2 regions of the Paenibacillus sp. FSL L8-0340 genome follow, and region 1 is predicted to be linked to the other one. Evidence: predicted binding sites of a transcription regulator. Region 1 holds the regulator's gene; the other holds the start of a gene.
What was found. Region 1 encodes CtsR, which represses protease genes until heat stress. Its sites were predicted from a motif close to ATGGTCAATAAAGGTCAAACA; they were not measured.
Positions count from the first base shown of each region.

Region 2: clpP (ATP-dependent Clp endopeptidase proteolytic subunit ClpP) is a predicted target of CtsR. The motif match lies at 14,470-14,490, and genes of this name have one in related genera.

Region 1 covers NZ_CP151967.1:6,761,686-6,778,267, reverse strand. The annotation lists gene NST07_RS31155 (hypothetical protein) at 1-272, shown strand, start outside; gene NST07_RS31150 (PBP1A family penicillin-binding protein) at 266-2,146, shown strand; gene NST07_RS31145 (molybdopterin-dependent oxidoreductase) at 2,164-3,444, opposite strand; gene NST07_RS31140 (MFS transporter) at 3,657-4,913, opposite strand; rRNA gene NST07_RS31135 (16S ribosomal RNA) at 5,371-6,926, shown strand; tRNA gene NST07_RS31130 (tRNA-Ala) at 7,027-7,102, shown strand; rRNA gene NST07_RS31125 (23S ribosomal RNA) at 7,249-10,176, shown strand; rRNA gene rrf (5S ribosomal RNA) at 10,255-10,371, shown strand; gene NST07_RS31115 (GNAT family N-acetyltransferase) at 10,793-11,965, shown strand; gene NST07_RS31110 (CtsR family transcriptional regulator) at 12,312-12,773, shown strand; gene NST07_RS31105 (UvrB/UvrC motif-containing protein) at 12,800-13,324, shown strand; gene NST07_RS31100 (protein arginine kinase) at 13,353-14,417, shown strand; gene clpC (ATP-dependent protease ATP-binding subunit ClpC) at 14,454-16,582, shown strand, end outside.
Region 2 covers NZ_CP151967.1:172,789-189,370, reverse strand. The annotation lists gene NST07_RS00950 (VOC family protein) at 1-789, opposite strand, end outside; gene NST07_RS00945 (VOC family protein) at 880-1,305, opposite strand; RNA gene ssrA (transfer-messenger RNA) at 1,560-1,924, opposite strand; gene smpB (SsrA-binding protein SmpB) at 2,118-2,597, opposite strand; gene rnr (ribonuclease R) at 2,998-5,892, opposite strand; gene secG (preprotein translocase subunit SecG) at 6,137-6,370, opposite strand; gene NST07_RS00920 (hypothetical protein) at 6,519-6,782, opposite strand; gene eno (phosphopyruvate hydratase) at 6,909-8,195, opposite strand; gene gpmI (2,3-bisphosphoglycerate-independent phosphoglycerate mutase) at 8,254-9,798, opposite strand; gene tpiA (triose-phosphate isomerase) at 9,801-10,556, opposite strand; gene NST07_RS00900 (phosphoglycerate kinase) at 10,590-11,771, opposite strand; gene gap (type I glyceraldehyde-3-phosphate dehydrogenase) at 11,882-12,892, opposite strand; gene NST07_RS00890 (sugar-binding domain-containing protein) at 13,009-14,061, opposite strand; tRNA gene NST07_RS00885 (tRNA-Arg) at 14,310-14,384, shown strand; gene clpP (ATP-dependent Clp endopeptidase proteolytic subunit ClpP) at 14,576-15,172, shown strand; gene NST07_RS00875 (GDSL-type esterase/lipase family protein) at 15,273-15,911, opposite strand; gene NST07_RS00870 (DUF4163 domain-containing protein) at 16,033-16,582, opposite strand, start outside.

The DNA of each region.
Region 1 (16,582 bases):
GAGAGCTGGGCAGGCTGGCTGCTAATCTGCGGAAGCTGAACAAAGGCCAGCAAACAAAACTCACCGGTACGGCAGAGATTGAATCGGCAGCTGCAGAAGAAGCGGGATGGGGCAGCGAAGAGAGTATGGCCCTCATATTAAGGATGAAGACGCTGCTGCGCTTGCTGGATGAGCTGAAGGCTGCAGAAGGAGAGGCCGTTCAGGTGGATGCGGTGAGACGTGAAGCGGCGGGCTTGGAGCGGTTCCTTGTGGACCTGATTGCAAAATGTTGAGCAGGGGCAATGCTGGCACCCGGCTCACCCGCCGAAAGCTGCTGCGTGTTTTTTATACCGGATTTGATCTTGCGGTAATTGGCGTGTTACTGCTGCTGGCAATGCTGTTTTATGTCCGTGTATATGGAGAGGCTGTGGTAAGCCGTCAGGCCGGGAAGCTGGTTTTAGATCAATCAAGCGTCATTACCGATTCAGAGGGGAATGTGCTGCGCCGGATTCCGCTGCCGGAATCGGGATATCGGACGATGGCTCAGCTCGAAGAGATGCCGGCGCTGCTGATCGACACCTTTTTGGCAGTCGAGGACCGCAGGTTCTACAGCCATCAGGGGCTGGACTATACGGGAATCCTGCGCGCCGCCATAAACAATACCGTGAACTTCAGAGTAACAGAGGGAGGCAGCAGCATCACCCAGCAGTTAGCCCGCAATCTCTATCTAAACAGAGATAAAAATATGCTGCGTAAGCTGAACGAGGCCTCCATTGCTACAGCTTTGGAGAAAAGGTTGTCAAAGCAGGATATTTTGCAGCTTTATTTGAACCAAATCTATATGGGCCGGGGGCAGTATGGAATAAAGGCGGCTGCAGAGTACTATTTCGGTGTAAGTGATCTCAAAAAGCTGGAGATTTCGCAAATCGCTGATTTAGCGGCTATCCCGAAAGGTCCTTCCATCTATAATCCTGCGGAGAACAACGCGGTTTCCGAGGGGAGGAGGGAGCTTGTTCTGGGAATCATGCAGCAGCGGGGGCTGATCAGCCCACAGCAAATGGCAGCCGCGCGCAATCAAAAGTACCAGCCTCTGGAAGAAGTTAAGACTGAGGTTGCAGGTGCTTCCTATATTGACGCTGTGCTGAAAGAAGCCTCCCGGCTTACGGGTAAGTCGAGGGAAGAGCTGCAAACAGGCGGTTACAGGATCAAGACAGGAATAAATACAGGCATCCAGAAGACACTGGAGCAAGCATTTCGTAACGCAGATGCCTTTCCTCCCGATGGGAAAAACCAGCAGGTCGAGGCGGCCATGGTGATACTCAATCATCACACCGGGGAGATTGCTGCCATGATGGGAGGGCGCAATCCCCAAACGGGCAGCCTTAATCGGGCGATTATTGATGCGCGCCAGCCGGGTTCCGCCTTTAAGCCGATTATTGATTACGGGCCTGCGCTGGAAAGCGGCAACTTTACTCCATCGAGTATAGTTCCCGACCGTAAGCAGTCTTACGGGAGTTACAGCCCGGGTAATCTGAATGGCGTATACCGTGGTCAAGTTAGCTTGAACCAGGCGCTTCAGAAATCCATCAATGCTCCGGCCGTATGGCTGCTGAAGCAGGTGGGAATCTCCAGCGCCCGTCAATTTGCCGGAAAGCTGGGGTTAGAACTGCCGCAGGAGGATAATAATCTGTCCATTGCGCTCGGCGGGCTCCACAATGGGATATCTCCTCTGAAAATGGCCCAGGCCTACAGTGTGTTTGCGAGCGGGGGGACGTTTAATGAAGCACATACCATTAGCAGCATAACCAATGCGCACGGGCGGGTTCTATACAAGCATGTCTCCAGCCAGCGTCAAGTGATCTCGGAGCGAACTGCGGAAAGCATGACGTTCATGCTCCGCAATGCAGTAAATCAGGGAACCGGGAAAAAAGCGCGGATGAACATACCGGTTGCCGGCAAGACCGGAACGACTCAGGCAGCGCTTCCCGGTGTCGACAGCAAGGCTAATCGGGATCTTTGGTTTGTCGGCTACACACCGGATTGGACAGCCGCTGTATGGATGGGTTTTGACCGTACCGATAAGGATAACTATATGACTGCGGGCAGCGGGATGGCGGCCGCTTTATTCTCCGCAGTGATGAACAAAGCAATAGCTGTTCGGAATTGAAAGAGCGCTGGCCGCAGTTATACACGATTTGCTCCAGGCAGCCAGGCGTCTTTGTCGTACCCACGCTGTTCCCAATAGCCGACATGGTCCTCATTAATGAGTTCAATCCGGTTAAGCCACTTTACCGATTTATAGGCATACATTTGCGGAGTGACCAAACGTACAGGCCCGCCCAGCTGATTCGGAATTGGCTTGCCGTCATGCATGACGGCAACCATAACATCCTCCATTCGCGCCTGTGCGAGTGTCAGGGAGTCCGTATAGACGCCGTCGCCGGAATACAGCTTGACCATCACCGCCTGGCTTTTTACTCCGGCAAGATCAAGCAGCTTGGAGAGGGGCAGACCCTCCCAGGTATTCTTGTACACAGACCAGCCAGTGACGCAGTGGAAATCACTGACCTGCACCTCGCGCTGCAGCTTGACGAATTCCTCCCAGTTCCAGGTGAACTTCTTATCCACCAGCCCGTCAATCGTAAATGACCAATCCGAATTATCGAATGCTGGAATATCGGTTACAGTATACACGCGGAAGTTCCCATCGGCCCCTCCCCCGATTGGTGGTGCTGAATCTGCCAGCGGAATAGGGTCGGGAATTAGTGTGTTGGCATTGTTTGCTGCATAATCCGCGGTGCCGGGCAACTGAAAAGATTTGCCGATCCAGCGGACAAAGGTCGGTCCGAGCGTTACCGCAAGTCCGGCACCCACAGCGGCTTTAATGAAACCGCGGCGGGTATACATCGGCTGCTGGACGTGGGCTGCTCCCGGCTGTTTCTGCTCATCATTAGAAGCAGATGCTCCATTAGCTGACGTTACCGGTTCTGGTACAATAGAGCGTTTCTTCGGTTCTTTGAGCCATTTGACTCTGGTAATAGAGTGGTAGATAATAACCGGAAGTCCAACCCAAGTCAGAAGATCGTGTATAAATAGTGCGGTATTGGCCGCTTTTGGCCCGGCAAGCCTGAATTGCCAGAGTACGACACCCGACACAATCCACCCGGTCAATAGGACCAGCACAAAAATCACATTAGCCTTTTGCCCATTTTTCCCCTTGAGCCTTTTCCAGTGTTTTGCAGCAAGCAGTAAATAATAAATGACCGGAATCAGCAGCACCAGTCCAAACGCGATATGTGCCCATTTCAGCCACACCCTGCCCTCACCCAGAAGCTCCCGCCAGAAACCGCCGACCAGCAATAATCCGCTGAGTGCCAGAAACAGAACCAGCCAGGCATTCCACATATGAATGGAGACAAGCTTCTTCCCGTATCCTTTACGAATGTTCGTGAGTGCTTTCTTCAATTGCCATTCCTCCTCAGCCTTCCGCGCTATGACAATTAGTTCAACTTTTAATTAATTGTACCCTAAAAAAGGGCGGTTGGATAATTCTGCTGGCTGTTAAGAGTTTATATATTCTGCTGTGAAAAAAGCCCACCCTACTCTAATAGAGTAGGATGGACCCTTATGGACCTATATAGATATAGAAGAGAGACGAAGCGCTGAAATCATGCTGCTTATTCAGCGGCCCATTTCTCCAGCGTCTTATCATTGGGTAACAGCAGAGCAAGCAGGCCAAGCAGGGGGAGGAAGCCGCAAGCTATGAACACAGTCACAATTCCGATCCGGTCGATCAGGTCGCCGATAACTACCGAGCCGATCCCGCCGAGCCCAAAAGCCAGTCCAGTAATCAGTCCCGAGACGGTTCCGATATTGCCCGGATAAAGCATTTGTGCATAAATGACTGTTACTGAGAAGCTGGACAGCAGGACAAAACCGGAGATGATTAGCAGAACAGCGGCCCAGAAATGGTTTACAAAAGGCAGCGCCAGCGCAAAAGGCACCGTACTCACCATAGAGATCAGTATGAGATTACGCCGTCCGAAACGGTCGGCTAGCGGGCCACCGAAGAAGGTGCCGACTGCGCCGGCCGCCAAATACATAAAGATGTATATCTGAGCGTCATCGAGCTTCATTCCGTATTTATCCATTAAGTAGAAGGCATAATAGCCGCCGATGGAGGCGCTGTACCAGGAGCGTACAAACACGATAAAGACCAGGATCACGGTTGCGGTCAGAATGCTTTTGCTGCGGGCAGGGTCAAGCGTGCGTCCAGTCGATTTTTTGCGGAACGTATAGCCTGAATTTAGCATTTCTTGGTACCATTTGGCCACATAGGTCTGTACGGCAATTCCGGCGGCAGCGATGACGGTGAACCCAAGTGCACCCATCTGCCCAAAGGGAATGAATACCCATTTCATCAAAAGAGGACCCAAGGATTGTCCGGCGTTGCCTCCCACTTGGAAGATGGATTGCGACAATCCCTTGCGCTGACCTGCAGCCATATGAGCCACACGCATGCCCTCCGGGTGGAACGCAGCCGAACCGAAGCCGACAAGCATAACAGAGAAGATGACCAATACGTAATTTCCGGCAAAAGCGAGCAGGAACACTCCGGCGAACGTGCAGCACATCCCCAGAGGGAGCAGGATCGGTCGGGGTTTACGGTCAGCAGCATAGCCGATTATCGGCTGAATCACCGAAGAAGTGATGTTCAGGGCGAAGGATATCCATCCGACCTGTGCATAGGAGAGCAGCATATTTTCCTTTAAGATAGGAAACATCGCCGGGATAAGCGCCTGAATGGAATCATTGAATAAATGCACAAAGCTTACGGCGAGTAAAATCCGGTAAATAGTATCCTGCTGCAGATTGCGTTGTTCCCGGTCTTTTGCAACTAAAGAGGGAGCAGCGGGTATAGAATTCTTATTCATCTGAGCTCCTTTCAAACGGGTTAATGGGTGAGCATATATATGGAAATCCGATAAATCCTATTTTAGCCACAATCGAAGCGTTATGGGAATCAATTTGTGCTCGAGTCGTTCCAATTATGCGTTAATTTATTATTTTATAAAAAAGGGTTGCAAACATTCATTCAGCATGATATATTATCTCTTGTGCTTATGAGGCATCGACGCTGAACTTGATTAGCGAAGAAGAAATAAGTTGACAAGCAATGCAGAAACATGATATGATCTAATTCCTGTGCAAGAGACATGTCGTTGAAAGCCGGGAGCAAGTTCTTTGAAAACTGAACAAATGGAACGCGTTAATTTTAAAGATTCATTTAATGAATCGTCAGTTTCAAATGAGCAATCGCTCTTTTCAATATCTTTTTCGGATGGTTATTTTCTCGAAGTAATTCGGATGGAGTAACCGCTCGAAAAAACCAATTTGGAGAGTTTGATCCTGGCTCAGGACGAACGCTGGCGGCGTGCCTAATACATGCAAGTCGAGCGGAGTTATGAAGGAGCTTGCTCCGGAATAACTTAGCGGCGGACGGGTGAGTAACACGTAGGCAACCTACCTCTTTGACTGGGATAACTACCGGAAACGGTAGCTAATACCGGATAATTCCTTTGTTCACATGGACGAAGGATGAAAGGCGGAGCAATCTGCTACAAGGAGATGGGCCTGCGGCGCATTAGCTAGTTGGTGGGGTAACGGCCCACCAAGGCGACGATGCGTAGCCGACCTGAGAGGGTGAACGGCCACACTGGGACTGAGACACGGCCCAGACTCCTACGGGAGGCAGCAGTAGGGAATCTTCCGCAATGGGCGAAAGCCTGACGGAGCAACGCCGCGTGAGTGATGAAGGTTTTCGGATCGTAAAGCTCTGTTGCCAGGGAAGAACGTCCGGTAGAGTAACTGCTACCGGAGTGACGGTACCTGAGAAGAAAGCCCCGGCTAACTACGTGCCAGCAGCCGCGGTAATACGTAGGGGGCAAGCGTTGTCCGGAATTATTGGGCGTAAAGCGCGCGCAGGCGGCTATTTAAGTCTGGTGTTTAAACCTTGGGCTCAACCTGAGGTCGCACTGGAAACTGGGTGGCTTGAGTACAGAAGAGGAAAGTGGAATTCCACGTGTAGCGGTGAAATGCGTAGATATGTGGAGGAACACCAGTGGCGAAGGCGACTTTCTGGGCTGTAACTGACGCTGAGGCGCGAAAGCGTGGGGAGCAAACAGGATTAGATACCCTGGTAGTCCACGCCGTAAACGATGAGTGCTAGGTGTTAGGGGTTTCGATACCCTTGGTGCCGAAGTTAACACAGTAAGCACTCCGCCTGGGGAGTACGGTCGCAAGACTGAAACTCAAAGGAATTGACGGGGACCCGCACAAGCAGTGGAGTATGTGGTTTAATTCGAAGCAACGCGAAGAACCTTACCAGGTCTTGACATCCCTCTGAATCCACTAGAGATAGTGGCGGCCTTCGGGACAGAGGAGACAGGTGGTGCATGGTTGTCGTCAGCTCGTGTCGTGAGATGTTGGGTTAAGTCCCGCAACGAGCGCAACCCTTGACTTTAGTTGCCAGCAGGTAAGGCTGGGCACTCTAGAGTGACTGCCGGTGACAAACCGGAGGAAGGTGGGGATGACGTCAAATCATCATGCCCCTTATGACCTGGGCTACACACGTACTACAATGGCCGGTACAACGGGAAGCGAAGCCGCGAGGTGGAGCCAATCCCAGCAAAGCCGGTCTCAGTTCGGATTGCAGGCTGCAACTCGCCTGCATGAAGTCGGAATTGCTAGTAATCGCGGATCAGCATGCCGCGGTGAATACGTTCCCGGGTCTTGTACACACCGCCCGTCACACCACGAGAGTTTACAACACCCGAAGTCGGTGGGGTAACCCGCAAGGGAGCCAGCCGCCGAAGGTGGGGTAGATGATTGGGGTGAAGTCGTAACAAGGTAGCCGTATCGGAAGGTGCGGCTGGATCACCTCCTTTCTATGGAGAATCGTTTCCTGCAACGGAAACATTCAAATCGGAAGCTTAGCTTCCAAGATACTTAACGCGTATCCATTTGTTCGGTTTTGATGGAATTTGCGGGGCCATAGCTCAGCTGGGAGAGCGCCTGCCTTGCAAGCAGGAGGTCAGCGGTTCGATCCCGCTTGGCTCCACCAACAAACTTCATCAATAGTAACACCTTGATCCTTGAAAACTGGATACCGAAACGAATTTGCGTTTTAGAACATCTTTTAGCTGAAACTTGTGTAAACAAGTTTTAATTATAGCGATGCTAGCGATTTTCCTTCTGGGAAAACGCATTGGTTAAGCTAATAAGAGCACACGGAGGATGCCTAGGCGCCAGGAGCCGACGAAGGACGTGGCGAACAACGAAACTGCCTCGGGGAGCTGTAAGCAAGCTTTGATCCGGGGGTGTCCGAATGGGGAAACCCAGCTGTGGTAATTCGCAGTTACTTCTCTCTGAATACATAGGAGAGATAGAGGCAGACCAGGGGAACTGAAACATCTAAGTACCCTGAGGAAGAGAAAACAATAGTGATTCCGTCAGTAGCGGCGAGCGAACGCGGAACAGCCTAAACCAAGGGGCTTGCCCCTTGGGGTTGTGGGACGTCTCACATGGAGTTACAAAGGAATATGGTAGGCGAAGAGGTCTGGAAAGGCCCGCGATAGAGGTAAAAGCCCTGTAGCCTAAACTGTGTTCTCTCCGAGACGGATCCCGAGTAGTGCGGGGCACGTGAAACCCCGTATGAATCCAGCAGGACCATCTGCTAAGGCTAAATACTACCTGGCGACCGATAGTGAAACAGTACCGTGAGGGAAAGGTGAAAAGCACCCCGGAAGGGGAGTGAAATAGAACCTGAAACCGTGTGCTTACAAAAAGTCAGAGCCCGATCTAGGGGTGATGGCGTGCCTTTTGTAGAATGAACCGGCGAGTTACGTTTAACATGCAAGGTTAAGGTGAGAAGCCGGAGCCGCAGCGAAAGCGAGTCTGAATAGGGCGACTTAAGTATGTGGACGTAGACCCGAAACCGTGTGATCTACCCCTGTCCAGGGTGAAGGTGCGGTAACACGCACTGGAGGCCCGAACCCACGTATGTTGAAAAATGCGGGGATGAGGTGGGGGTAGCGGAGAAATTCCAATCGAACTCGGAGATAGCTGGTTCTCCCCGAAATAGCTTTAGGGCTAGCCTCGGTGAATGGAGTGGTGGAGGTAGAGCACTGATTGGGTGCGGGGCCCGCAAGGGTTACCAAGCTCAGTCAAACTCCGAATGCCATTAACTTCTTGCCGGGAGTCAGACAGTGAGTGCTAAGATCCATTGTCAAAAGGGAAACAGCCCAGACCATCAGCTAAGGTCCCCAAGTGTGTGTTAAGTGGGAAAGGATGTGGAGTTGCACAGACAACCAGGATGTTGGCTTAGAAGCAGCCACCATTGAAAGAGTGCGTAATAGCTCACTGGTCGAGTGACTCTGCGCCGAAAATGTAACGGGGCTAAACACACCACCGAAGCTATGGCTAGATGCTTTGCATCTGGGGTAGGGGAGCGTTGTATGTGGGTTGAAGGTGTACCGTAAGGAGCGCTGGACAGCATACAAGTGAGAATGCCGGTATGAGTAACGAAAAGATCAGTGAGAATCTGATCCGCCGAAAGCCCAAGGTTTCCTGAGGAAGGCTCGTCCGCTCAGGGTAAGTCGGGACCTAAGGCGAGGCCGAAAGGCGTAGTCGAAGGACAACAGTTTGAAATTACTGTACCACCGTAATCCGCTATGAGCGATGGGGTGACGCAGGAGGGTAGTGACGCGGACTGATGGATGTCCGTCTAAGCAGTGAGGCTGGTGTGTAGGCAAATCCGCACACCGTTAAGGCTGGGCTGTGATGGGGAGCGAAAATTATAGTAGCGAAGGTCATGATCTCACACTGCCAAGAAAAGCCTCTAGCCAGGAGAAGGTGCCCGTACCGCAAACCGACACAGGTAGGCGAGAAGAGAATTCTAAGGCGCGCGGAAGAACTCTCGTTAAGGAACTCGGCAAAATGACCCCGTAACTTCGGGAGAAGGGGTGCCTCGGTAGGGTGAATAGCCCGAGGGGGCCGCAGTGAAAAGGCCCAAGCGACTGTTTAGCAAAAACACAGGTCTGTGCGAAGCCGCAAGGCGAAGTATACGGGCTGACGCCTGCCCGGTGCTGGAAGGTTAAGGGGAGCGGTTAGGAGCAATCCGAAGCTGTGAACCGAAGCCCCAGTAAACGGCGGCCGTAACTATAACGGTCCTAAGGTAGCGAAATTCCTTGTCAGGTAAATTCTGACCCGCACGAATGGCGTAACGACTTGGGCGCTGTCTCAACGAGAGATCCGGTGAAATTTTAATACCTGTGAAGATGCAGGTTACCCGCGACAAGACGGAAAGACCCCATGGAGCTTTACTGCAGCTTGATATTGAATTTGGGTACGATCTGTACAGGATAGGTGGGAGCCGTAGAGGCAGGAGCGCAAGCTTCTGCGGAGGCGCCGTTGGGATACCACCCTGATCGTATCTAGGTTCTAACCTAGTGCCCTAATCGGGTACGGGGACCGTGTCAGGCGGGCAGTTTGACTGGGGCGGTCGCCTCCTAAAGAGTAACGGAGGCGTTCAAAGGTTCCCTCAGAATGGTTGGAAATCATTCGAAGAGTGCAAAGGCATAAGGGAGCTTGACTGCGAGACCTACAAGTCGAGCAGGGACGAAAGTCGGACTTAGTGATCCGGTGGTACCGCATGGAAGGGCCATCGCTCAACGGATAAAAGCTACCCTGGGGATAACAGGCTTATCTCCCCCAAGAGTCCACATCGACGGGGAGGTTTGGCACCTCGATGTCGGCTCATCGCATCCTGGGGCTGAAGTAGGTCCCAAGGGTTGGGCTGTTCGCCCATTAAAGCGGTACGCGAGCTGGGTTCAGAACGTCGTGAGACAGTTCGGTCCCTATCTGTCGTGGGCGCAGGAAATTTGAGAGGAGCTGTCCTTAGTACGAGAGGACCGGGATGGACGTACCGCTGGTGCATCAGTTGTTCCGCCAGGAGCATGGCTGAGTAGCTACGTACGGACGGGATAAGCGCTGAAAGCATCTAAGCGTGAAGCCCCCCTCAAGATGAGATTTCCCAATTAGTAAGACCCCTTGAAGACGACGAGGTAGATAGGTTGGAGGTGGAAGTGCAGCAATGCATGGAGCTGACCAATACTAATCGGTCGAGGGCTTATCCAACAAATTAAGACGCAGATTCGTTTCGGATTCAGTTTTCAGGAATTAAGGTTCCTGAAGCATTTACGCTGTAAATGCCCGTTTGGTGGCGATAGCGGAGGGGTTCCACGCGTACCCATCCCGAACACGACCGTTAAGCCCTCCAGCGCCGATGGTACTTGGACCGAAGGGTCCTGGGAGAGTAGGACGCCGCCAAGCACACAAAGCCATTGTTGATTTATTGACAGTGGCTTTTTTGTGTTTGTGCAGGGCTGTGGAAATGCTGTGGATAATTTTCAGGAAGTGCAGAAAACTTACACACATGTGGATACAATATTAGAAAGGCAACTACCTCTGAAAGATGTGGATGAAAGACATATTCTCGGAGATTCGTCAAGAGAAAATCCAAGTAATACACGGGTTTTGTGGATAATATGTGGAATTTGTGGATAGAGACTGTGGAATCGTGGATAACTATTTTTTGCCGGAAAGATATTCTTTCCGGTTCTTTGTGCTGCTGTGTATAAGTTGTGGATAACCATTGGATTCTTTATAATCTTTCTTGGCGGATTCGCGTACCGTTTCTGGGCTTGATATACTCTTAATAAGCACTATTCTATTTGATAATGAGGTGAAGGTATTGGAGATCAGGCAATTGCAGCTGGAGGATTTTGAGGCAAGCCTTGGCTTGTCCGAGTACGCTTTTCAATTCAAACTTAACGGTGACGACAGAGTGAAATCCAAACAAAAGTTCAAGCCGGAAGGAGTCTGGGGCATTTTTGAGGAAGGGGAGCTAAGTGCGAAGCTGACACTGCTGCCTTTTCAGGTGTATGTGCAAGGCAAAGCGGTCTCCATGGGTGGGATTGCCGGAGTGGCGACATGGCCGGAGAACCGCAGACAGGGACTTGTGGCCAAGCTTTTGTCCCACACGCTGCAAACAATGAACGAGTCAGGTCATACATTATCCTTCCTGCATCCCTTCTTGATTCCTTTTTACCGCAGGTTTGGGTGGGAGATCTACTGTGAATATAAGAAGTACACGATACCGGTGGGCAAGTTTCCGCGGAAGGCCGAAATGGAGGGGCATGTAGAGCGCGATAAAGCGAACATTGAAGTATTGGAACAGTTATACGGGCGCTTTGCTTCCGGGTATAACGGTGCGCTGCTTCGTGATCGTGAATGGTGGGAGAACAGCGTAGTGGATGAGGATACACATCATTGTGTGTTTTATTCTGCAGCGGGTGAACCGGGAGGTTATGTGCTTTATAAAATAGAGAACAAAGAACTGGTTATTGATGAATTCATTTTTATGGACGAAGAAGCCCGCCGGGGATTGTGGACTTTTCTCGCTAACCATGATTCGATGGTCACCGCTGCGAAATTAAAGCTGGTGCCAGCCGATGATATGCTGCCGTTTTTGCTTCCGGATCCCCGTATTCCGCAGGAGAATTATCCTTATTTTATGGCGCGTATTGTTAATGCCAAAGCCTTTGTGGAAGGACTCACCTTTAAGGAACAGAGTGAGCTGCAAAAGTGCACGTTGTATATTGAGGATGAGCATGCCCCTTGGAACGAAGGGCTGTGGGAGTGGAAGGTCGATCAGCAAGGCGAGGCATCTTTAATACAAGTAGAGGGTAACGGAGAGCAGGCAGATTTGCGCTGCGGTATTGGAACATTGACGGTGCTGCTGCTTGGATACAAACGTCCGGGAGAATTGCACCGCTGTGGGCAGTTAACCGGCAGTCTAGAAGCGGTGGAGTGGCTGAAAGGGATTATGCCGCAGGCACGGACCGCATTGTTTGATTTCTTTTGATCGTAAGCAGCTCTTCCGCGCTGAATGAAGCAGGGAGAGCTTTTTATTTTTCATATTAAAAAATGCATGTTGATCTAAGGGTTATTCCGAATACAATGGCGGCAATAAGTAAAAAATAAGACTAACCACTTGGAATTCAGTGAGAATATGTTATAATATGAAAAAAGTCAAAGAAAGTCAAAGTCAACGCATCCCAAAAGCAGTCTCTCCTAAGTTGTAAAGCCTGAAAGGCAGGACATTGTGTCCGATTCGCCATCAGGTGCTTCGGTTAAGTTCTTAAGAGATCACCGACGGACGGATGTACAGCAAGAATTACCCTAACGCTTTGAACACTGGAGGATGAGTGATGCGTAATATCTCCGATATTATCGAACAATATCTGAAGAATATTTTGCATGAAAGTCCCGAAGGTACGGTGGAAATTCAGCGTAATGATCTGGCGGACCAGTTTTCCTGTGTACCGTCGCAGATCAATTATGTCATCAGTACGCGCTTTACTTTGGAGAAGGGCTATGTGGTCGAGAGCAAACGTGGAGGCGGAGGTTACATCCGGATTCAGCGCTTTGAGCTTCCTCAGAATGTGGCGCTTTACGCACATCTCAAATCCACGATAGGCAATGATATTGACCAGAATTCCGCCGAAGGGCTGATCTACCAGCTTGAGGAGGCCCTGTTCTTAACCAAGCGTGAAGCGTGTCTCATGCGCGCCGCTGTTTCCCGGGATTGTCTGACGATTAATCTGCCCTACCGGGATGAGATTCGTGCCAAGATTATGAAAGCCATGCTGATTTCTTTGCTTGGTAAATAATACGAATGGTAAGGGGGACACCGCTTATGCTTTGCCAGGAATGCGGCGTCAAACCGGCTACCCTTCATTTCACCAAAATTGTGAGTGGAGAGAAGACGGAATTTCATATTTGTGAAAGCTGTGCGCGGGAGAAGGGGGAGTTAATTCCCGGAACCGCGGGCGGGTTCTCCATTCACAGCCTGCTCTCCGGTTTACTGGATCTGGAAGGTTCCGGCAAGGAGAAATCCGCGGCAACCCAAAATGCACAGGGACTGAAATGCGAGAATTGCGGCATGACGTATTCCCAGTTCAGCAAACTTGGACGGTTCGGCTGCAGCTCCTGCTATAAATATTTTGACAGCACGCTGGATCCGCTGTTCCGAAGAGTGCATGGCAGTACCGCTCATGTAGGCAAGCTGCCAAAACGTGCGGGGGCACAAATTATGTGCAAACGGCAAATTGATGAACTGAAGTTGGAATTGCAGCAAAGCATTATGCAAGAGGAGTTCGAAACTGCAGCCGAGCTGCGGGATCAGATCCGCCGACTTGAAAAAGAAATGGCACAAGAGTAAAGTCTTTCATATATAGGGGGGATGCGGCATGTCAAGTCTCCGGTTTACCGAACAAGCGCTTAGTGACTGGATGCGCTGCGGTGGCAGCCATTCTGAGATTGTAATCAGCAGCCGTATGCGTATCGCCCGCAATCTGGAGCACCTGCCTTTTCCTTTGCTGGCATCTGCCGAGCAGGCGGAAGAGGCGCTGGAGCAGCTGGCACCCGTGTTTCAGGGAGAAGCTGCAGCGGACTTTGGTACCTTTCAACTGCTGAAGCTGGATGAGCTGGATGAGCTGGATAAAAAAGTGCTGGTGGAGAAACATCTGATCAGTCCAAATCTAGCCAATGATTCACGGGGTGGAGCGGTCATTCTGAACGAGGATGAGTCGGTCAGCATCATGATCAATGAGGAAGACCACCTCCGGATTCAATGTCTGTTTCCCGGCCTGCAGGTTAAAGAGGCTTGGGTAAGGGCTACGGCCATCGACGATATTTTTGAGGCTTCTGTCAATTATGCCTTTGATGATAGAAGAGGGTACTTAACGAGTTGTCCCACCAATGTAGGAACCGGGCTAAGAGCCTCGGTGATGCTGCATTTGCCGGCACTGGTTATGACCCATCAGATCAACCGGATTCTATCCGCTGTAAATCAGGTGGGACTGACCGTAAGAGGAATTTATGGTGAGGGCAGCGAAGCAGTAGGGAACATCTTTCAGATATCCAACCAGATTACGCTGGGACAGACCGAAAGTGAAATCATTGAGAATCTTCACAGTGTGGTCACCCAGATTATAGAGCATGAACGGAATGCCCGTGAACGCCTGCTGGTTGATTCCGCACTGCGGATTACCGACCGGATTAAACGTTCTTACGGCATTTTGTCCTATGCGGCAGTAATGGAGCTTAAAGAGTCGGCCCAGCGGTTATCCGATTTGCGGCTTGGAGTCGATTTGGGGATACTGGAAGGGCCTTCGATTTCAGTGCTGAATGAGCTGAATGTCAAGACACAGCCCGGATTTTTGCAAAAGCTGTTCGGCGATGAGCTCACGGCTACTGAACGTGATATGTACCGGGCAAAGCTGCTCCGGGAAACACTGGGATCACAACATTAATTATAGATATTTATTATTCGTGGAGGTGCAGGAGATATGATGTTTGGAAGATTTACGGAACGCGCACAAAAAGTGCTGGCGCTGGCGCAAGAAGAAGCTGTTCGTTTGGGACACAACAACATTGGGACAGAACATATTTTGCTCGGACTGATTCGTGAAGGAGACGGCATAGCCGCGAAAGCTCTAATCGGACTTGGTCTGGGTCTTGAGAAAATTCAGGATGAAGTGGAAACACTGATCGGCAGAGGACAGGAGCAGCCAACAAACATCGCGTATACTCCTCGTGCCAAAAAAGTTATTGAGCTGTCGATGGACGAAGCCCGCAAGCTGGGACACACTTACGTCGGCACTGAGCATATCCTGCTCGGACTTATCCGTGAAGGCGAGGGTGTAGCTGCCCGTGTACTTAACAACCTGGGGATCAGCCTTAACAAGGCCCGCCAGCAAGTGCTGCAGCTGCTCGGCAGCAGCGAAGCTACTTCCAGCCACAGCGGTGCGCCTGCCAATGTCAGCACACCAACGCTGGATGGCCTGGCCCGTGACCTTACCGCCTATGCCAAGGATGGCAACCTGGATCCGGTTATTGGCCGCAGTAAGGAAATTGAACGTGTCATTCAGGTGCTGAGCCGCCGGACGAAGAACAATCCGGTGCTGATCGGTGAGCCTGGGGTTGGTAAAACAGCCATTGCCGAAGGTCTGGCCCAAAAGATCATCAATAATGAAATTCCGGAAACGCTGCGCGACAAACGCGTAATGACTCTGGATATGGGTTCTGTAGTAGCCGGAACCAAATACCGCGGTGAGTTTGAAGACCGCCTTAAGAAGATTATGGATGAGATTCGCCAGGCAGGAAACATCGTGCTCTTCATTGACGAGCTGCACACCCTGATCGGTGCAGGCGGTGCGGAAGGTGCCATTGACGCCTCCAACATCCTGAAGCCGGCTCTGGCCCGTGGAGAGCTGCAATGCATCGGTGCCACTACGCTGGATGAATACCGCAAATATATTGAGAAAGATGCAGCCTTAGAACGCCGCTTCCAGCCTATTACGGTGGATCAGCCTTCTCCTGAGGAAGCTGTACAGATTCTTTACGGACTACGTGACCGTTATGAAGCCCATCACCGTGTGAAGATCACGGATGAAGCCATCGTAGAGGCTGTAAAACTGTCCGACCGTTACATTCCTGACCGGTTCCTTCCGGACAAAGCAATTGACCTGATTGATGAAGCCGGTTCTAAGGTAAGATTGAATTCTTACACGATTCCGCCGAATCTGAAGGAACTGGAAATGCGTCTGGATGATATCCGCAAGGAGAAGGATTCAGCCGTACAGAGCCAGGAATTCGAGAAGGCTGCAGCACTGCGGGATACGGAGCAAAAGATCCGCGAGGAACTGGACACGACCAAGAACCAGTGGAAAGAGAAGCAAGGCCGCACCGACTCGCAGGTTACACCGGAGGATATCGCTCAAGTGGTAGCCAGCTGGACCGGCATACCGGTCAGCAAGCTGAAGGAAGAGGAAACCGACCGTCTGCTTAATATGGAGTCTATCCTGCATGAACGGGTAATCGGCCAGGACGAAGCCGTCAAGGCAGTCAGCCGGGCCCTCCGCCGGGCACGTGCAGGACTTAAGGATCCTAAACGCCCTATGGGTTCTTTCATCTTCCTGGGTCCAACCGGGGTTGGTAAAACCGAGCTGGCACGGGCGCTTGCTGAAGCAATGTTCGGTGATGAGAATGCGGTGGTCCGGATTGATATGTCGGAGTATATGGAGAAACACTCCACTTCCCGTTTGGTAGGAGCGCCTCCAGGTTATGTGGGTTATGAAGAAGGCGGACAATTGACCGAGAAGGTACGCCGTAAACCATATTCCGTAGTACTGCTGGACGAAATTGAGAAGGCTCATCCAGAAGTATTCAACATCCTGCTGCAGGTGCTGGAAGACGGCCGTCTGACCGATTCCAAAGGCCGCGTGGTCGATTTCCGCAACACTCTGATCATTCTTACCTCCAATGTAGGAGCGCAGGCGATCAAGAAGAATTCGACACTGGGCTTCACAGCGGTGCAGGATGCGGGAGCAGACTACACCAATATGAAGGGCAAGGTTATGGATGAGCTGAAGAAGAGCTTCCGTCCCGAGTTCCTGAACCGGATCGATGAGATCAT
Region 2 (16,582 bases), 870 kb from region 1:
AATCTGCCACGACACGCCAAACCGGTCTTTCAGCCAGCCGCATTGTTCAGCCTCGGGAACTGCAGAAAGCTTCTCCCAGTAGTGATCAATCTCCTCTTGCGAATCGCATTTTACCATAAAGGAGATCGCCTCGTTGAAACTGAATTTATGCTCATGCGCACTGTCCATGGCGGTGAACCACTGCTTCTCCAGCATGAAGTCAGAGAACATAATGGTTCCTTCCTGATCAGGCTCCAAGCCCTTAGGATAGCGGGCAATCGTTCCCTGCCGCGAGTTGCCAAATACAGATAAATAGAGAGACATAGCCTCTTCCGCCTTACCGTACTGATTACCTACAAACAAAAAAGACGGGATGATAGCCGGACGCTCCTCACCCTCAGGATTTGTAAGCATCAGCTGCCAGGACACGCCATATTTATCCTGAATCCAGCCGTACCGCTCACTGAATGGATACTTATCTAGCGGCATTAGCGCCTGTCCACCCTCAGATAACTTGTTCCAGACCTCATCTATTTTCTCAGCTGCGTCCTTATCGCGTGACGGATCAAAATTAACGAAGAAAGACACTGACGGATTTAACTTAAAATAGGGACCTGCACTGATGGCCATAAACTTCTGTCCCCATATTTCAAATGAAACTTGATCACAGTCACCTGACGGTGTGTCATGAATTGTCGTAACACTCGTAACCTTGGATTCGGGGAAAACAGAAGCGTAAAAATTAGCTGCTTCTACCGCTTCTTTGTCATACCATATATGCGGCACGATTGTCTGATTCGCATTTGTCACAAGTCATTCCTCCTCAGCTGTCCTGTCCATCCGGAAACAGTAAGCGGTATTGTGGGTAGAGTGAACACTGCATAAATGTTATCCCTGAGGTTACTCCCCTGGGACATTCACTTGAAAAGTAACGCCGAACTTGTCCTTAACAATCCCATACAAAGGGCTCCAATCCGTCTTCTGCAAAGGCATGACCACTTGACCACCGTCTTCCAGTGCGGCGAAAATCTCCCGTGCAATTGCCTCTTCTGTAGGATGAATGGCAATCTGAACCGTGTCACCGTCCGCCTGATGCGACGTACCCGGAAAAGTATCGGAGAACATGAGATCTGCATTACCAACCTTCAAATGCGCATGCATCACAAGGGTTTTCATCTCATCGGTCAGCGGATGATTCGGATCTTCCGGTAAATCCCCGAACGTCATGATCCCGACCACGTTCCCGCGCAGCGCTTTTTCATAAAAATACAGAGCTTCTCTTGTGTTTCCATTAAAGACAAAATACGGGTTCAAGCGGATTGACATCATTCTTCATCCCCTTTGGAACAAATTGGACAATCATCTTAATTATACACAAAAATTGAAGGAAATAAACGCTTTTTTACGAACATATGAACCCCTATATCCACCCCGGCTCGTTCATCTCCAGCCACCTCCTATTGCGGTGTATCAGCACCTTTCAGAATCAGTAACGTATTTGGAAGTTCATCCATATGATTTCGGTCAATAACTTCAGAAATGAAAAAAGACACCGATTAAGGTGTCTTTTAATTTACTCCATATGGAGCCGAGGGGATTCGAACCCCTGTCCGAAGATAACGGCACATAAGCTTCTACGAGTGTAGTCACGGATTTGATGTCACCCTAGAAGCCCCCCGTAACCGGGTCCCCTTCGGGTCAGCCTGATTGTCTTCTTCAGCTCACCGCAGGCGGAGATGAGACAGCGTATCCCACTACTTGTTAGCCCCTATCCCTGTCACATGGGCGATGCAGGGTAGAAGCACGCACACAGTTTCTTAGGCTGCGAAAGCGTAGTTTGTTTGTTGTTTGCCGTTTAATAGGCTTTAGCGTTGATGAAGCGGACGCGTCCCCACTACTCGCTACTCATGCTCGAACTACCCCCGTCGAATCCAAGAACGGCCCCTCATTAAAAGGGCGCTTCGGATTAAGCGGACCAGCGAGCAAAAGTGATCCGATCCACAGTCTCTTCTTCAAGAAGACTGCAAAGAAGCATTAAGCTTTACTTACACAGTATAGCACATTTATCAACACTATAACACGAAGGTTAAAGGAATTGAAGGTGGAATCTGGAACATTGGGCATTCTCCTGCCCAGGCTTATCTTGCGATCTTTTGCTTGTCGCGCAGCACACGCTGAATATCGCGCTGAGCATCACGTTTTGCGGCAGAATCGCGTTTGTCGTACTCTTTCTTCCCTTTACCGAGGCCGATCAGCAGCTTGGCGTACCCGTTGCGGACGTACACCTTCAGCGGCACGATGGTGAATCCCTCACGCTTGGACTGTCCCAGCAGCTTGTGAATCTGCTCTTTATGCATCAGCAGCTTGCGCGTACGTGTCGGGTCGGTAGGATTGGAGCGGTTCCCTTGTTCAAAAGGGCTGATATGCATATTGTGCACGAAAATCTCACCGTTTCGAATCGTCGCAAAAGCATCGCCAATATTCGCGCGTCCATTACGCAGCGACTTGATTTCTGTGCCGGTCAGCACCAAGCCTGCTTCGTAAGTGTCCTCGATGTAATAATCATGGGAAGCTTTTTTGTTCTGGGCGAGCACTTTCCCGTCTGCTTTTTTACCCATGAGAGTCACTCCTTGAATCGTATTCCTAAGCAGAGATAATCAAATTGCCTTAAAAAGCAGGTGAGTTTGATTATCCAAACGTCAGATCTATATTGTATCAAAAGCGCTCCGGGGAACGCAAGGAAGCAGCGCCCATTCACCACCAGGCATTTTGACATATGTATGTCAGCAAGACGCGCTTTGGAGATAATTTATATACAATATGATGGATAAATAGAAATTACAGCCTGGCACAACACCACATAGGATATTAGTGGCGATGACGTTAATCCCAATGTAGGGTGACTTTGACTGGGAAGTTTTTGCATTCCTTTTGCGGGCGACCCTGAACATAAAATTCTTTATTAGCAAAAAAAGCGCTGCTCCCTTCACGGGGAACAGCGCCTTTCATTATCTCAGCTTACTCCTGAGGTTTTTTCTTCTTTTTCTTTCGGCGTACTGCGCCTTCCGCATTGCTGCCTTTGTCGCTGCGCTTAGCGGCTACCTTGTCGGAGGTCTCCACGTTGCCTGGAGTCACGGAAGGGCCAATGAACACGCCGCTCTTGTTCTTCTTCTTGCGGCGGCCCTTATCCTTGCCTTCTGTGCTTCCGCTGCGGCTCTCGAACCCGCGATCCTCCCGGCTGCTGAACCGGGTGTTCGCGTCAACGCCGCGCAGCTCGCCGGCGCCTTGCTCGCCTGCGCCGCCGGCTGGCGCGCCGTAGCCGCCCTTGCCGGAGCCGAAGGCGAAGCTAATGCCGCGTCCCCCGGCACCGCCTCCGGCATCTCCGCCGCGGCCACGTCCCCCGCCGCTGCGCTCGCGCGGCGCACTGCCGCCCGCTTCGCCGTTCAGGGCGGCGTAAGCCCGGCGTGCGGCCTCTGCAGGGCCGCCGCTGCCACGCTTGGCGCGTCCGCCTGAAGGCGCGCCGCTACCGGCCGCCGCGTCTGTGCGCGGCGCTTCCCAGGCGCCGGTTCCCACCGCGCCGGACTTGCCTCTGCCGGCGTTCAGCGCGCCGCCGGATTTGCCCTTGCCCGCGCCGACAGCGCCGGGCTTGCCTTTACCGCCGGTGCGGCCCTTGCCGCCGGCCTTTCCACCGGACGGCTTGCTGAAGCCGCCGGCGCCCGGACGGCCGCCTTTACCGCCGCGTCCGCTATAGCTGCGGTGCTCGCCCGCCGCACGCGGCTTCATGTCGACCAGCTCGAAGTCGATCGTATGGTCGTCCATGTTGACCTTGGCGACACGGATCTTCACTTCATCGCCAATGCGGAACACCTTGGAGGTGCGCTCGCCGATGAGCGCCATGTGAGCTTCGTCGAAGTGGTAGTAATCATCGCTAAGCGCGCTGAGACGGATTAAGCCTTCGACGGTATTTTCCAGCTCGATGAACATGCCGAAGCTGGTTACACTGCTGATCATCGCCTCGAATTCCTCGCCGACCTTATCCTGCATATATTCCGCTTTCTTCAGCTGCTCCGTATCACGCTCTGCTTCCACTGCTACGCGTTCGCGTTCAGAGGACTGCTGCGCGATGTCAGGCATCCGGCTGGACAGGTAATCATGACGCTTCTGGCTTAGGGCTCCACCATTCTCGATCACCTCGCGCATCACGCGGTGAATGACAAGGTCGGGGTACCGGCGGATCGGCGATGTGAAGTGGGAGTAGTATTCCGCTGCAAGTCCAAAATGGCCCGTGCTCTCCGCATCATACTTAGCCTGCTTCATGGAGCGCAGCATCATCGTACTGATGACGGTCTGCTCCTTGGTGCCTTGAATGTCCTCCAGCAGGCTCTGCAGCGCGCGCGGGTGGACAGAATTGCCGCGTCCCTTAACGTGGTAGCCAAAATTGGCGGCAAAGGCCATAAAGTTCTGCAGCTTCTCCGGGTCCGGATCTTCATGAATCCGGTAGAGGAACGGCACTTTTAGCCAGTGGAAATGCTCGGCTACCGTCTCATTGGCCGCCAGCATGAACTCTTCGATAATTTGCTCGGCTACTGAACGCTCACGTTTTACAATATCAACAGCTTTGCCGTTCTCGTCTACGATGATCTTGCTTTCTTCAAAGTCAAAATCAACCGCTCCCCGCCGCATCCGCGCATCGCGCAGCTTCATGGCCAGTTCCTTCATCAGACGGAAGTCCCCGATCAGCGGACTGTACCGCTCGAGCAGCTCCGGATCCTCGTCTTCGACGATTTTGCGGACATTGGAGTAAGTCATTCTTTCTTTGGTGCGGATTACACTCGTAAAGACATCATGCTTCACGACCTTCATATGCTCATTAAATTCCATCTCACAGGACATCGTCAGACGGTCCACCTGCGGGTTCAAACTGCATATCCCGTTAGAGAGACGGTGCGGCAGCATCGGAATTACCCGGTCCACCAGATACACGCTGCATCCGCGGTCATAAGCTTCCTTGTCGAGCTCCGAACCTTCGCGCACGTAATAGCCGACATCGGCGATATGGACGCCCAGCTTATAATGCCCATTCTCCAGCCGCTCCACATTGACAGCATCATCCAGATCCTTGGCATCCTCACCGTCGATGGTGACAATGTTAAGCCCGCGTAAATCGCGGCGTCCCTGCTGGATAATTTCTTCATCGGTAATGGAATCCGGCGCCTGCTCCGCTTCAGTCATCACTTCAGACGGGAAAGTCTCAGGCAGCTGGTGCTTACGGATTACGGATAAAATATCAACACCCGGGTCGTCCTTATGTCCCAGAATTTCAATGATTTCCCCTTCAGCCGCAGCACGGCCTTCCGGGTAATTTACAATGCGGACCACAACCTTCTCACCGTCGACCGCTCCCATAAAGGACTGCTTCGGAATAAAGATATCGCGGTTAATCCGCTTGTCATCCGGCAGCACAAAACCGTAGGTCTCCAGGCTTTGGAATACCCCAACAGTCTGGAGCACACCCCTTTTCACGATCCGCACCACTTCGCCTTCCATCCGCCCGCCGGACGGACTTTTCGAAGTAATCCGCACCAGTACGATATCCCCGTTCATCGCACCCTTTAAATCGTTGGCGTGTACATACACGTCGGGATGATCACGGTCGTCGGGGATTAGAAAAGCAAACCCCTTGGCATGTGCCTGTAGCCGTCCGCGCAATAAATCCATCCGTTCCGGCACGCCATAACGGGCATTCCGGGTCAGCACGACTCTCCCGTCCTGTTCAAGCTCCAGCAGCAAATCCTCGAACGCTTTAAACGACGCGCTATCCTGCAACTCGAAGTGGCTTACCAATTCGTCATAAGTGAGCGGTTTATAAGCGGTCTCCCGCATAAAATCAAGCAATATTTCCTGTGTTATCAAGTTAGTCACCTCGGCCCTCCGCAGCCTTTAAGCGCTGCTGGCATATATGTATGTGTTGTCCTGCTTCACCCGAAATCATTCAAGTAAAATTTACCTTTATATACTTCATACCCTAGTATACACGAAATCAATCCAGAGCATCCCTGTAATGATTATCACGAAGTTAACGCAGTCCAAAAAAATGCACCAAAAAAGCCCACGCCCCATTCTATTCAGAACAGTGCGAAGGCTTATTGTAGACGTCCTAATCAACTACAATGGCAACAACGATCGCCATAATGAAGAATCCAGCTGCCAGTGCAACCGTTACACGCTGCAGTACAAGCTCCATACCGCGTGCTTTAGTTTTACCGAAAAGATGCTCAGCACCGCCGGAGATGGCACCGGAGAGACCTGCGCTTTTCCCTTTTTGCAGAAGAACGACCGCAATCAGACCGACGGAAAAAATCAGGAGAACTACTTTCAAAAAGATATCCATTCACTTCCACCTCCTACGTCCAAGCATCACTATCTATGCTAAATTAGGTTATACGTTTCATAAACAGCATTTTTATTTTATCATAGCTACCGTATGAATACAACCTTCTGACTACGAATCTAGTTTGGAGATACCGAGTGTCAATCTGTTAAGCCTGTCTCCTGAAAAACGTAAGAGTCAGCAATAACAGCGCAGAAATCACAATGATAGGAACACAAATAAAGGCATAGGCAATCCCTTCCCAGCCCCCAATCACTGAAAAACTGAGCACGAGCAAGATTGCACCGCCAACCAAGCCGACAATCCCCGGATAAAACGTGAGCCCGGAATGCAGTCCCCGGATTCGTGTAAAAACTAAGCTTATGATTACAATCAGTATTCCGATCGCAATTCCTGCCACAATAGCATTCATTCAATCCGCTCCTTCCAAATATCTACATATATAGAATACCTATTCAGAGCGGCAGATGCAATTCCAAACAAAAAAAGAGCCTGCCCGAAATCGGCAGACTCTTTGAAAAGCTTGACTCAAAAATAATTATCTTTTGAGGTTGTAGAAGGATTTCAGGCCGTTGTATTGAGCCAATTCACCCAGTTCATCTTCGATACGAAGCAATTGGTTGTACTTAGCGATACGGTCTGTACGGGAAGGAGCACCTGTTTTGATTTGGCCGGCATTAGTTGCCACAGCGATATCAGCGATGGTGCTGTCTTCGGATTCACCGGAACGGTGAGAGATAACTGCAGTGTAACCTGCACGTTTAGCCATTTCGATAGCATCGAAGGTTTCAGTCAAAGTACCGATTTGGTTAACTTTGATCAGAATGGAGTTACCGATACCTTCTTCGATACCTTTAGCCAGACGCTCAGTGTTGGTTACGAACAAGTCATCGCCAACGAGTTGGATTTTGTTGCCGAGTTTCTCGGACAGCAATTTCCAGCCTTCCCAGTCATCTTCGGAGCAGCCATCTTCGATGGTGATGATTGGGTATTTATCAGCCCAAGAAGCGAGCAGGTCAACAAATTCAGCTGGTGTGAAGGATTTGCCTTCGCCTTCCAGGTGGTATTTGCCATCTTTGAAGAACTCAGTGGAAGCAACGTCCATACCAAGGAATACATCAACGCCTGGTTTGTAACCGGCTTTTTCGATAGCTTCCATGATGGAGGACAGTGCATCTTCGTTGGAAGTGAAGTTAGGAGCGAATCCGCCTTCGTCGCCAACTGCTGTGTTCAGGCCTTTAGCTTTCAATACGGATTTCAGAGCGTGGAAGATTTCAGCGCCTGTACGCAGAGCTTCTTTGAAGCTAGGTGCGCCAACTGGCAGAACCATGAACTCTTGAACGTCTACGTTGTTGTCGGCATGTGCGCCGCCGTTAACGATGTTCATCATTGGTACTGGAAGCTGTTTAGCGTTGAATCCGCCCAGGTATACATACAAAGGTACATCCAGAGCTGCTGCTGCAGCGCGGGCTACGGCCATGGATACAGCCAGAATTGCGTTAGCGCCGAGTTTGCCTTTGTTGTGAGTACCATCCAAAGTGATCATCAATTTGTCGATGCCCAGTTGGTCAAGAGCGTCCATACCGATTACTTCAGGAGCGATGATTTCATTTACGTTCTCAACAGCTTTCAGAACGCCTTTGCCCAGGTAACGGTTTTTGTCTTCGTCACGAAGCTCTACAGCTTCATGAGCGCCAGTGGAAGCGCCGGAAGGAACGATAGCGCGGCCTTTAGCACCGGATTCCAGATAAACATCAACCTCTACAGTAGGGTTACCGCGGGAGTCGAGGACTTCGCGAGCGTAAACATCAGAAATAATAGTCATGTAAGTTAATCTCCTTTTATCATGGGTTTTGGTATTGATGGTGAAGCTTAAATCCTGCTTATTTACGGCTGGCGATCATAGATTGTCCGGTCATTTCCGCTGGTTGCGGAAGTCCCATCAAATCCAGAATCGTCGGTGCCACATCAGCAAGGATACCGGATTCGCGCAGCACAACATTTTCTGTAGTTACGATGAAAGGAACCGGGTTGGTAGTATGAGCCGTGAATGGACGTCCGTTCTCGTCAAACACCATATCCGCATTGCCGTGGTCGGCAATGATGATTGCCACGCCGCCTTTGGCTACAACGGCATCCACAACTTTACCCACACATTCATCCGTCACTTCAACGGCCTTGATTGTTGGTTCCAGCATGCCGGAGTGTCCAACCATATCAGGATTCGCAAAGTTAAGGATAATAGCATCTTGTCTATCCGCTTCGATTTCCGCTACGCAGGCCGCCGCCACTTCGTATGCGCTCATCTCAGGCTGAAGATCATAAGTTGCTACTTTAGGAGAGTTGATCAGGATGCGGGTTTCCCCAGGAAGCTCTTCATCGCGTCCGCCGCTGAAGAAGAAGGTTACATGCGGGTACTTTTCAGTTTCCGCAATACGCAATTGCTTCTTGTTCTGCTGTACCAGCACTTCACCCAAGGTATTATCCAGGTTCTTCGGTGAGTAGGCCACGAAGCCCTGCACCGTTTCGCTGAATGTAGTCAGACATACGAAGTGCAGGCCTTGCGGGAACAAAGGCCCCCGGTCAAAACCACGGAAATCCGAGTTGGTAAAGACTTGGGACAACTGAATCGCACGGTCAGGGCGGAAGTTCAGGAACACAACAGAATCACCGCTTTCCACTACCGCAACCGGCTTGTCGTTGCTGTCTACAATAACACTAGGCTCAACGAATTCATCATACACGGAATTCTGATAGGAGGCTGTGATCGCCTGCAGGGCATCAGTATATTTCGGACCATCGCCATATACCATAGCACGATAGGCTTTCTCTACACGCTCCCAGCGTTTGTCACGGTCCATTGCGAAGTAACGCCCGGATACCGTAGCAATCTTACCTACGCCAACCTCTTCAATCTTGGCTACGAGATCCTGAACGAACTTTTGTCCGCTGTCAGGAGGTACATCGCGGCCATCCATGAATGCGTGAATATACACTTCGTGCATATCCTCTTTCTTGGCCAGATCAAGCATGGCAAACAGGTGGCTGATATGACTGTGTACGCCTCCGTCGGAGACCAGTGCATACAGATGAAGCTTTTTGCCGGTTGATTTGGCGTTTCTTACAGCAGCAACCAGCGTTTCGTTATCAAAGAATTCTCCGTCACGGATAGACTTGTCAATCCGGGTCAAATCCTGATATACGATACGTCCGGCACCGATGTTAAGGTGTCCTACTTCCGAGTTACCCATTTGTCCTTCCGGCAGACCTACAGCCTCGCCGCAAGCGGTCAGTGTGGTATTCGGATATTGTTTCAGATAACGGTCATAGTTAGGCTTGTTGGCTTGAGCAACAGCGTTGCCTTCAGTCGTATTGCGCAAACCGAAACCGTCCATGATGATTAATGCTACAGGTTTTGGTGCTGACATTCTTACTTCGCCCCCTCAACGAGTGAAACAAAGGAAGCTGGCTGCAGGCTGGCACCGCCGACAAGAGCGCCGTCGATGTCGCTTTGACTCATGTACTCCGTTACATTCTCAGGCTTCACACTACCGCCGTATTGAATACGCACAGCTTCAGCAGTTGCTTCATCATACAGACCTTTTACAAGGGTACGGATATAAGCAATAACTTCGTTGGCATCCTGGGAAGTGGAGGATTTGCCTGTGCCAATCGCCCAGATAGGCTCATAGGCGATAACCACCTGAGCAGCCTGTTCGGCACTGAGACCGGCAAATGCAGCTTCGGTTTGAACTTTGCACACATCTTTTGTTTGATTAGCTTCGCGCTCTTCAAGCTTTTCGCCTACACAAACAATTGGAGTGATGCCGTGACGGAATGCCGCATGCATCTTTTTGTTGACGATTTCGTCCGTTTCGCCAAAATAAGCGCGACGTTCGGAGTGCCCGATGATAACATAATCAACGCCAAGGTCCTTCAGCATTACACCGCTGATTTCGCCTGTATAAGCGCCGTTATCTTCGAAGTGCAGGTTTTGTGCACCGATCTTGATGCTTGTGCCTTTTACTGCTGCTACCAGTGCTGGCAGGTTAGTAAATGGAGCGCAAACAACAGTCTCTACGCCTGCTACTTCTGCTTGGCCTTTGACTTCAGTGATGAAGCCTTCTGCTTCCGGAACGGTTTTGAACATCTTCCAGTTCCCGGCGATAATAGGTGTTCTACTCATAGTAATGGATTGCCTCCTTCTACCTTCTACGTCTTACTTGTCGTTCAGTGCTTCTACGCCAGGAAGTGCCTTGCCTTCCATGAACTCGAGTGATGCGCCGCCGCCAGTGGAGATATGATCCATTTGGTCAGCCAGGTGGAATTTCTCTGCTGCAGCTGCGGAATCACCGCCACCAATTACAGTGTAACCTTCGGTTGTCGCACAAGCCTGTGCTACAGCCTTTGTACCTTCAGCAAAGATGTCGATTTCGAACACACCCATAGGTCCGTTCCATACAACCAGCTTGGAGTTTTTGATGATATCGGCATAAATCTCACGAGTTTTAGGACCGATGTCCAGACCTTCCCAACCCGCAGGAATGTCAGTTGTATCAACAATTCTGGTGTTGGCATCTGCGCCGAACTTATCGGCTACAACTACGTCAACCGGAAGTACGAAATTTTTGCCCAGTGCTTTAGCCTTCTCGATAAATCCAAGAGCAACATCAAGTTTGTCGTTGTCTACCAAGGAATTTCCGATTTCGAAGCCTTGAGCTTTAGTGAATGTATAGGAAAGGCCGCCGCCGATCAGTACATTGTCAGCCAAAGTCAGCAGGTTGTCGATAACGTCGATCTTGTCTTTAACCTTGGAACCGCCGATGATGGCAGTGAAAGGACGCTCAGGGTTCGAAAGAGCTTTGCCCAGAACAGACAATTCTTTCTCCATCAGAAGACCAGATACAGCCGGCAGGAAGTGAGCGATGCCCTCAGTCGAAGCATGTGCACGGTGAGCTGCGCCGAATGCGTCGTTGACGAACAGGTCAGCCAGTTCCGCGAACTGCTTAGCCAGTTCAGGATCGTTCTTTTCTTCACCCGGATAGAAACGGACATTCTCAAGCACAAGTACATCACCGTTGTTCAGTTCAGCAATTTGTGCTTTAACAGCATCGCCGATCGCCTCATCAGCTTTGGCAACTGGTTTGCCGAGCAGCTCGGACAGACGTACAGCAGCACCGGTAAGGCGCATGGAATCAACGAATTGACCCTTAGGACGGCCCATATGGCTGGCCAGAATGATCTTTGCACCGTTCTCGATCAGGTATTTAATCGTTGGAAGTGTTTCGCGGATACGTGTATCATCAGTGATTTTACCGTCTTCCACTGGCACATTGAAATCGACGCGTACGAATACGCGTTTGCCTGCTACTTCTACATCACGGACGCTCTTTTTGTTCATGATTAGTTTCCTCCACACCCATATTGGTTCACTCACGAATCCATTTAGAAAGAGCGGAAACAAGGAACTTCTGTTTCCGCTCTATAGATGCTGCTTATATAAAAACGATCTTATTGAGCAAGTTTAGCGAAGTGTTCCAAAGTGCGAACAAGTTGTGCAGTGTAGGACATTTCATTGTCATACCAAGCAACAGTTTTAACCAGTTGTTTGTCGCCAACAGTCAGGACTTTAGTTTGTGTTGCGTCGAACAGGGAACCGAAAGTCATGCCTTTGATGTCGGAAGATACGATTTCATCTTCAGTGTAGCCGTAAGTTTCTGGATCGGAAGCTTCTTTCATTGCTGCGTTCAGCTCTTCAACAGTAACGCTCTTGTTAAGGACAGTAACCAGCTCAGTCAGGGAACCTGTAGCTACAGGCACACGTTGAGCAGCTCCGTCAAGTTTGCCTTTCAGATCTGGAATAACCAGGCCGATGGCTTTAGCAGCACCGGTAGTGTTAGGGATGATGTTCTCAGCAGCAGCACGGGCACGTCTGAAGTCGCCTTTAGCGTGTGGAGCATCAAGAGTGTTCTGGTCACCAGTGTAAGCGTGGATAGTTGTCATCAAGCCTTCAACGATGCCGAACTTGTCGTTCAGCACTTTTGCCATTGGAGCCAGGCAGTTAGTTGTGCAAGATGCGCCGGAGATAACTGTTTCAGTACCATCCAGAATGTCATGGTTAACGTTGTAAACGACAGTTTTCATGTCGCCTGTAGCTGGAGCGGAAATAACTACTTTCTTAGCTCCGCCTTTCAAGTGTTTCTCAGCTGCTTCTTTAGTTGTGAAGAAACCTGTGCATTCCAGAACGATGTCAACACCGAGGTCGCCCCAAGGAAGTTCTTCAGGGTTGCGGTTAGCCAGAACCTTAACTTCTTTGCCGTTTACTTTGAAGAATCCGTCGTGAACTTCAACTTCACCCTGGAATTTACCTTGAGTTGTATCATATTTAAGCAAATGAGCAAGCATCTTAGCATCAGTCAAGTCATTGATTGCTACCACTTCGATACCTTCTACATTTTGAATACGGCGGAATGCAAGGCGTCCAATACGTCCAAAACCGTTAATACCAACTTTTACACTCATTGAATAGTTCCTCCTAGATTTCGTTTTATTTATTCAAGACAGGCCGTTAAGCTTGTCAAGACAACAATGTTAAGTATAATGCAAAATAACTGCGAATGCTCTCCAGAAACTGGATGCTATAGGACCTGCTGTATTTGTGCGTCAATTTCTTTGCCGATTTCGACAGCCGCTGCCTCGTCTATGACGAGTATATCCTCTTGCCCAAACCGCAGCATCGCATGAATGGCCTTCGCCTTGCGTTTGCCTCCGGCGATTCCGATGACAACTTCCGTCCGGATAATATCCTCCAGTCGCAGTCCCATCGTCAGCATGGTATGGACAACCTGGCCGTCTTCATTGAAATAGTAGCCGAACGATTCGGCAACCGCGCCTTCTTCCTGTATTTCCGAGACCGTAGTCTCATCAAGCTTACGGCGGTGGGTCATTTCAATGGCATCGCCAATTCCATGAACAATAATACGCGATCTACGGATGATTTGCACGATTTCTCCAATATTGGAGTCCTGCGCCAGCGATTGATAAGCATCCCCGCTGAGCAGATCGGGTACATGCAGCAGCCGATAATTGGCTCCAAGCCGTTTGGCCATCGTCGAAGCAATGGTATTAGCTTGAATCTCCATACTTTCCCCAAGTCCTCCGCGCGCCGGAACAATCCAGGCGTTCTTATAGGAATGGGATAACGGCGGTGTCAGCTGATCGGCCATTTCGGCCAGTGTCGAACCGCCGGTGACAGCAATCGTATCGCCTGCACGGAGCACACCCAGCAACGCTTTGGCGCCTGCCCGGCCCAGCTCACGTTTGGTAAACAACGATGTCTCACAATCGCCAGGCACTACTATGACTTTACTAAGACCGTACGTTGAGCGAATCTTCTCTTCCAGATCATCCAGGCCGAACAAGCTCTTGGCGATCGGCTCCAGCAGGTCAAGCAGTCTGCGCCCGGCATCGCTGATGCGCATGCCGACACTCTCGATCTCAATGAGCCCTTGCGATTTCAGAAGATCCGTCTCGGCGCGCAGTACCCGCTCAGTCATATCAAGCGAAGCGGCGAGCGTCCTGCGTCCGATAATATCGGACAGCATGATCTGATGTAGAATCGTGTACCGTCTCTTAAGGGTTTCCATGAGATCAGGCAGAAGCTGCTTTTGGATTTCTAATAAATTACGCATACTTTCACTCCTGCAACTTCGTCTTTCTCTATTCCCTTGTTCGTGGTCTCAAAATGTCCCGGGTTAACTTTTTAAGTCCCACCCATATTCTACCCAAATATTACGCGGAGTGCAAGTCTCCCGAGAGTATAATTCTCAACCTCTTTTCATCTTATACATCATCACAGAGATCCGGGGAAAGATATTTTCTAAACAACAGGATGAACCCATTGCATTTGAATAATAAGTGTATTATAATAATTTCTGTTGCGCCCGTGGTCCAATGGATATGACGTAGGCCTCCGAAGCCTGAGATCCAAGTTCGATTCTTGGCGGGCGCGCCATTTTTTTCTTATTTGTCTATAATTTAGCAACACCTATACTAATAATTAACCAAAGAGCCAGGTGATGGCTCTTTTTTTGCAACTAAGTTTGACTTTCTTTGACTTTTTGTTTGAATTTGTTTATCATGTGGTTAATACGGTAACAGTAAAAATGAACACATTCGAAGAACCAATTCAAGGAGGTTTTCCACGTGAGTTATATTCCTATGGTAGTAGAACAGAGCAACCGCGGTGAGCGCGCTTATGACATCTATTCCCGCCTGCTGAAGGACCGCATCATTTTCCTTGGAACGGAGGTTAATGACGTGGTAGCCAATTCCATCATCGCGCAAATGCTGTTTCTGGCTGCCGAGGATCCGGAGAAGGATATTCACCTGTATGTAAACAGCCCTGGTGGCTCCATTACAGCGGGTATGGCTATATTTGATACAATGCAGTACATCAAACCGGATGTATCGACGATTTGCGTAGGTATGGCCGCTTCGATGGGAGCTTTCCTGCTGAACGCCGGTGCCAAAGGCAAACGTTTTGCACTCCCTAACAGTGAAATTATGATTCACCAGCCTCTGGGCGGTGCTCAAGGTCAGGCTACGGACATCGAAATCCGCGCCCGCCGCATCCTCAAGCTGCGCGACAAGCTGAACCGCATTCTGTCCGAGCGCACAGGACAGCCGCTGGAACGGATCGAAAAGGATACCGACCGCGACTATTTCATGACTGCAGCTGAAGCAGCTGAATATGGTATTGTCGATAAAGTTATCGAGAAAACGCTGCCTGCCGGCGTTTAATACATGCAACAACAAAGAGGCTGGTTGGGACCACTAAGTGATCCCCGCCAGCCTCTTTTGCTGTTTTATAGTCCAGGTGCATTATTCTATTGATGAAGAATTAACCCAGACGCCCATACCCCAACGCATCCAGCTTCCCGGCGATAACACGGTAACCTCTTCCGTGAGGATGCAAATGATCTATTGACAGCAGCCCGCGCTCGTTGCCGGCAAATTCATTATATATAGAGGCGAACCGGCATACCGGGCTGCTATATCCCGCAGCATAGCGGTTAAACTGCCGCACCCAATCCGTCGCTTCCGTCAACTGGGGATAGGGGTTATACAGTCCTACTATTCTGATAATATAGGGTCTCCGCATGCCCGCCTTCAACTGCGAAAGCGTGCCCATAATGTCATTCAAATTACGCTTGCATTCCCGTAGCGCTTTTTGCAGTACCGGAGCCAGATCGCCCGGCCGGCCGGCCGCCGCTTTGGCCGACTTGATCAAATCGTTGCCGCCAATGGACATCGTAATCAATTCGGCCTCGCTGATGGCAAGCCGATAGTTGTAATCCGCCTTCAGCCTTTGCTCCAATCCATCTGTGGTCAAACCATTGACTCCCAAATTGGATAATTCGATCGGTACCCGCAGCCGCGCCTCGGCCATCCGGCGGTAGACCGGAACAAACCCATTGCCCGGCAGAGCTCCAAATCCTGTCGTTAACGAATCGCCAATCGCCGTATACTGAATACTCATCGTTACTTTCCCTCCCCGCTCCTAAGCTGGTTTCTCCTTTAGCTTATGAACGGTTAGGTGATCCGGTAACGGAGAAATGTCCGTATCCGGCATTGGCGGATTCGCAGTCAGGTCACTGTATTTACTTCAATGCGGCAAATGGACTGCTTCCGCTGGGGAGCAGCTCCTTGAACGTGAAAGTAAACTCAGGGAATCCGGCAGCATACGCAGTGTATTCATACAGCTGGAAGAAAAGGACCGCCTTGCCGTCTTTCAAATAGAAATCCTTCTCCGTATTCAGGCCGGTGAAGCCGCCAAGATACCCGCCATCTGCTTTCAGCAGCTTCGCCAGCTTTGCATTAAGCTCTTTTTTATAGTTGGGGTTGGCTCCGAATAAATCTCCAAGCAATAGCTGCTTTCCGTCCTTGAGTGAGAAGGTAAAGGCATTACGGTAGGTCATTCCATGAGCGCCGCCGGTATACCCATACTGGCTGGTCACAAGGCTGAGCACCCCGTCCTGATTGTACGTAACCACGTATCCTCCTTCGTATTCATAGGGGCGGTCATCTTTGGCTCTAATCGCAATTTCTTTCTCAGCCCCTTCCGCATACTTTAGGAACGTCTGCTTAAGGGTATTATTAATCGCTGCCTGCGCTTTGGCATTGTCCAAACCGCTGATTTGCGGGTAATCC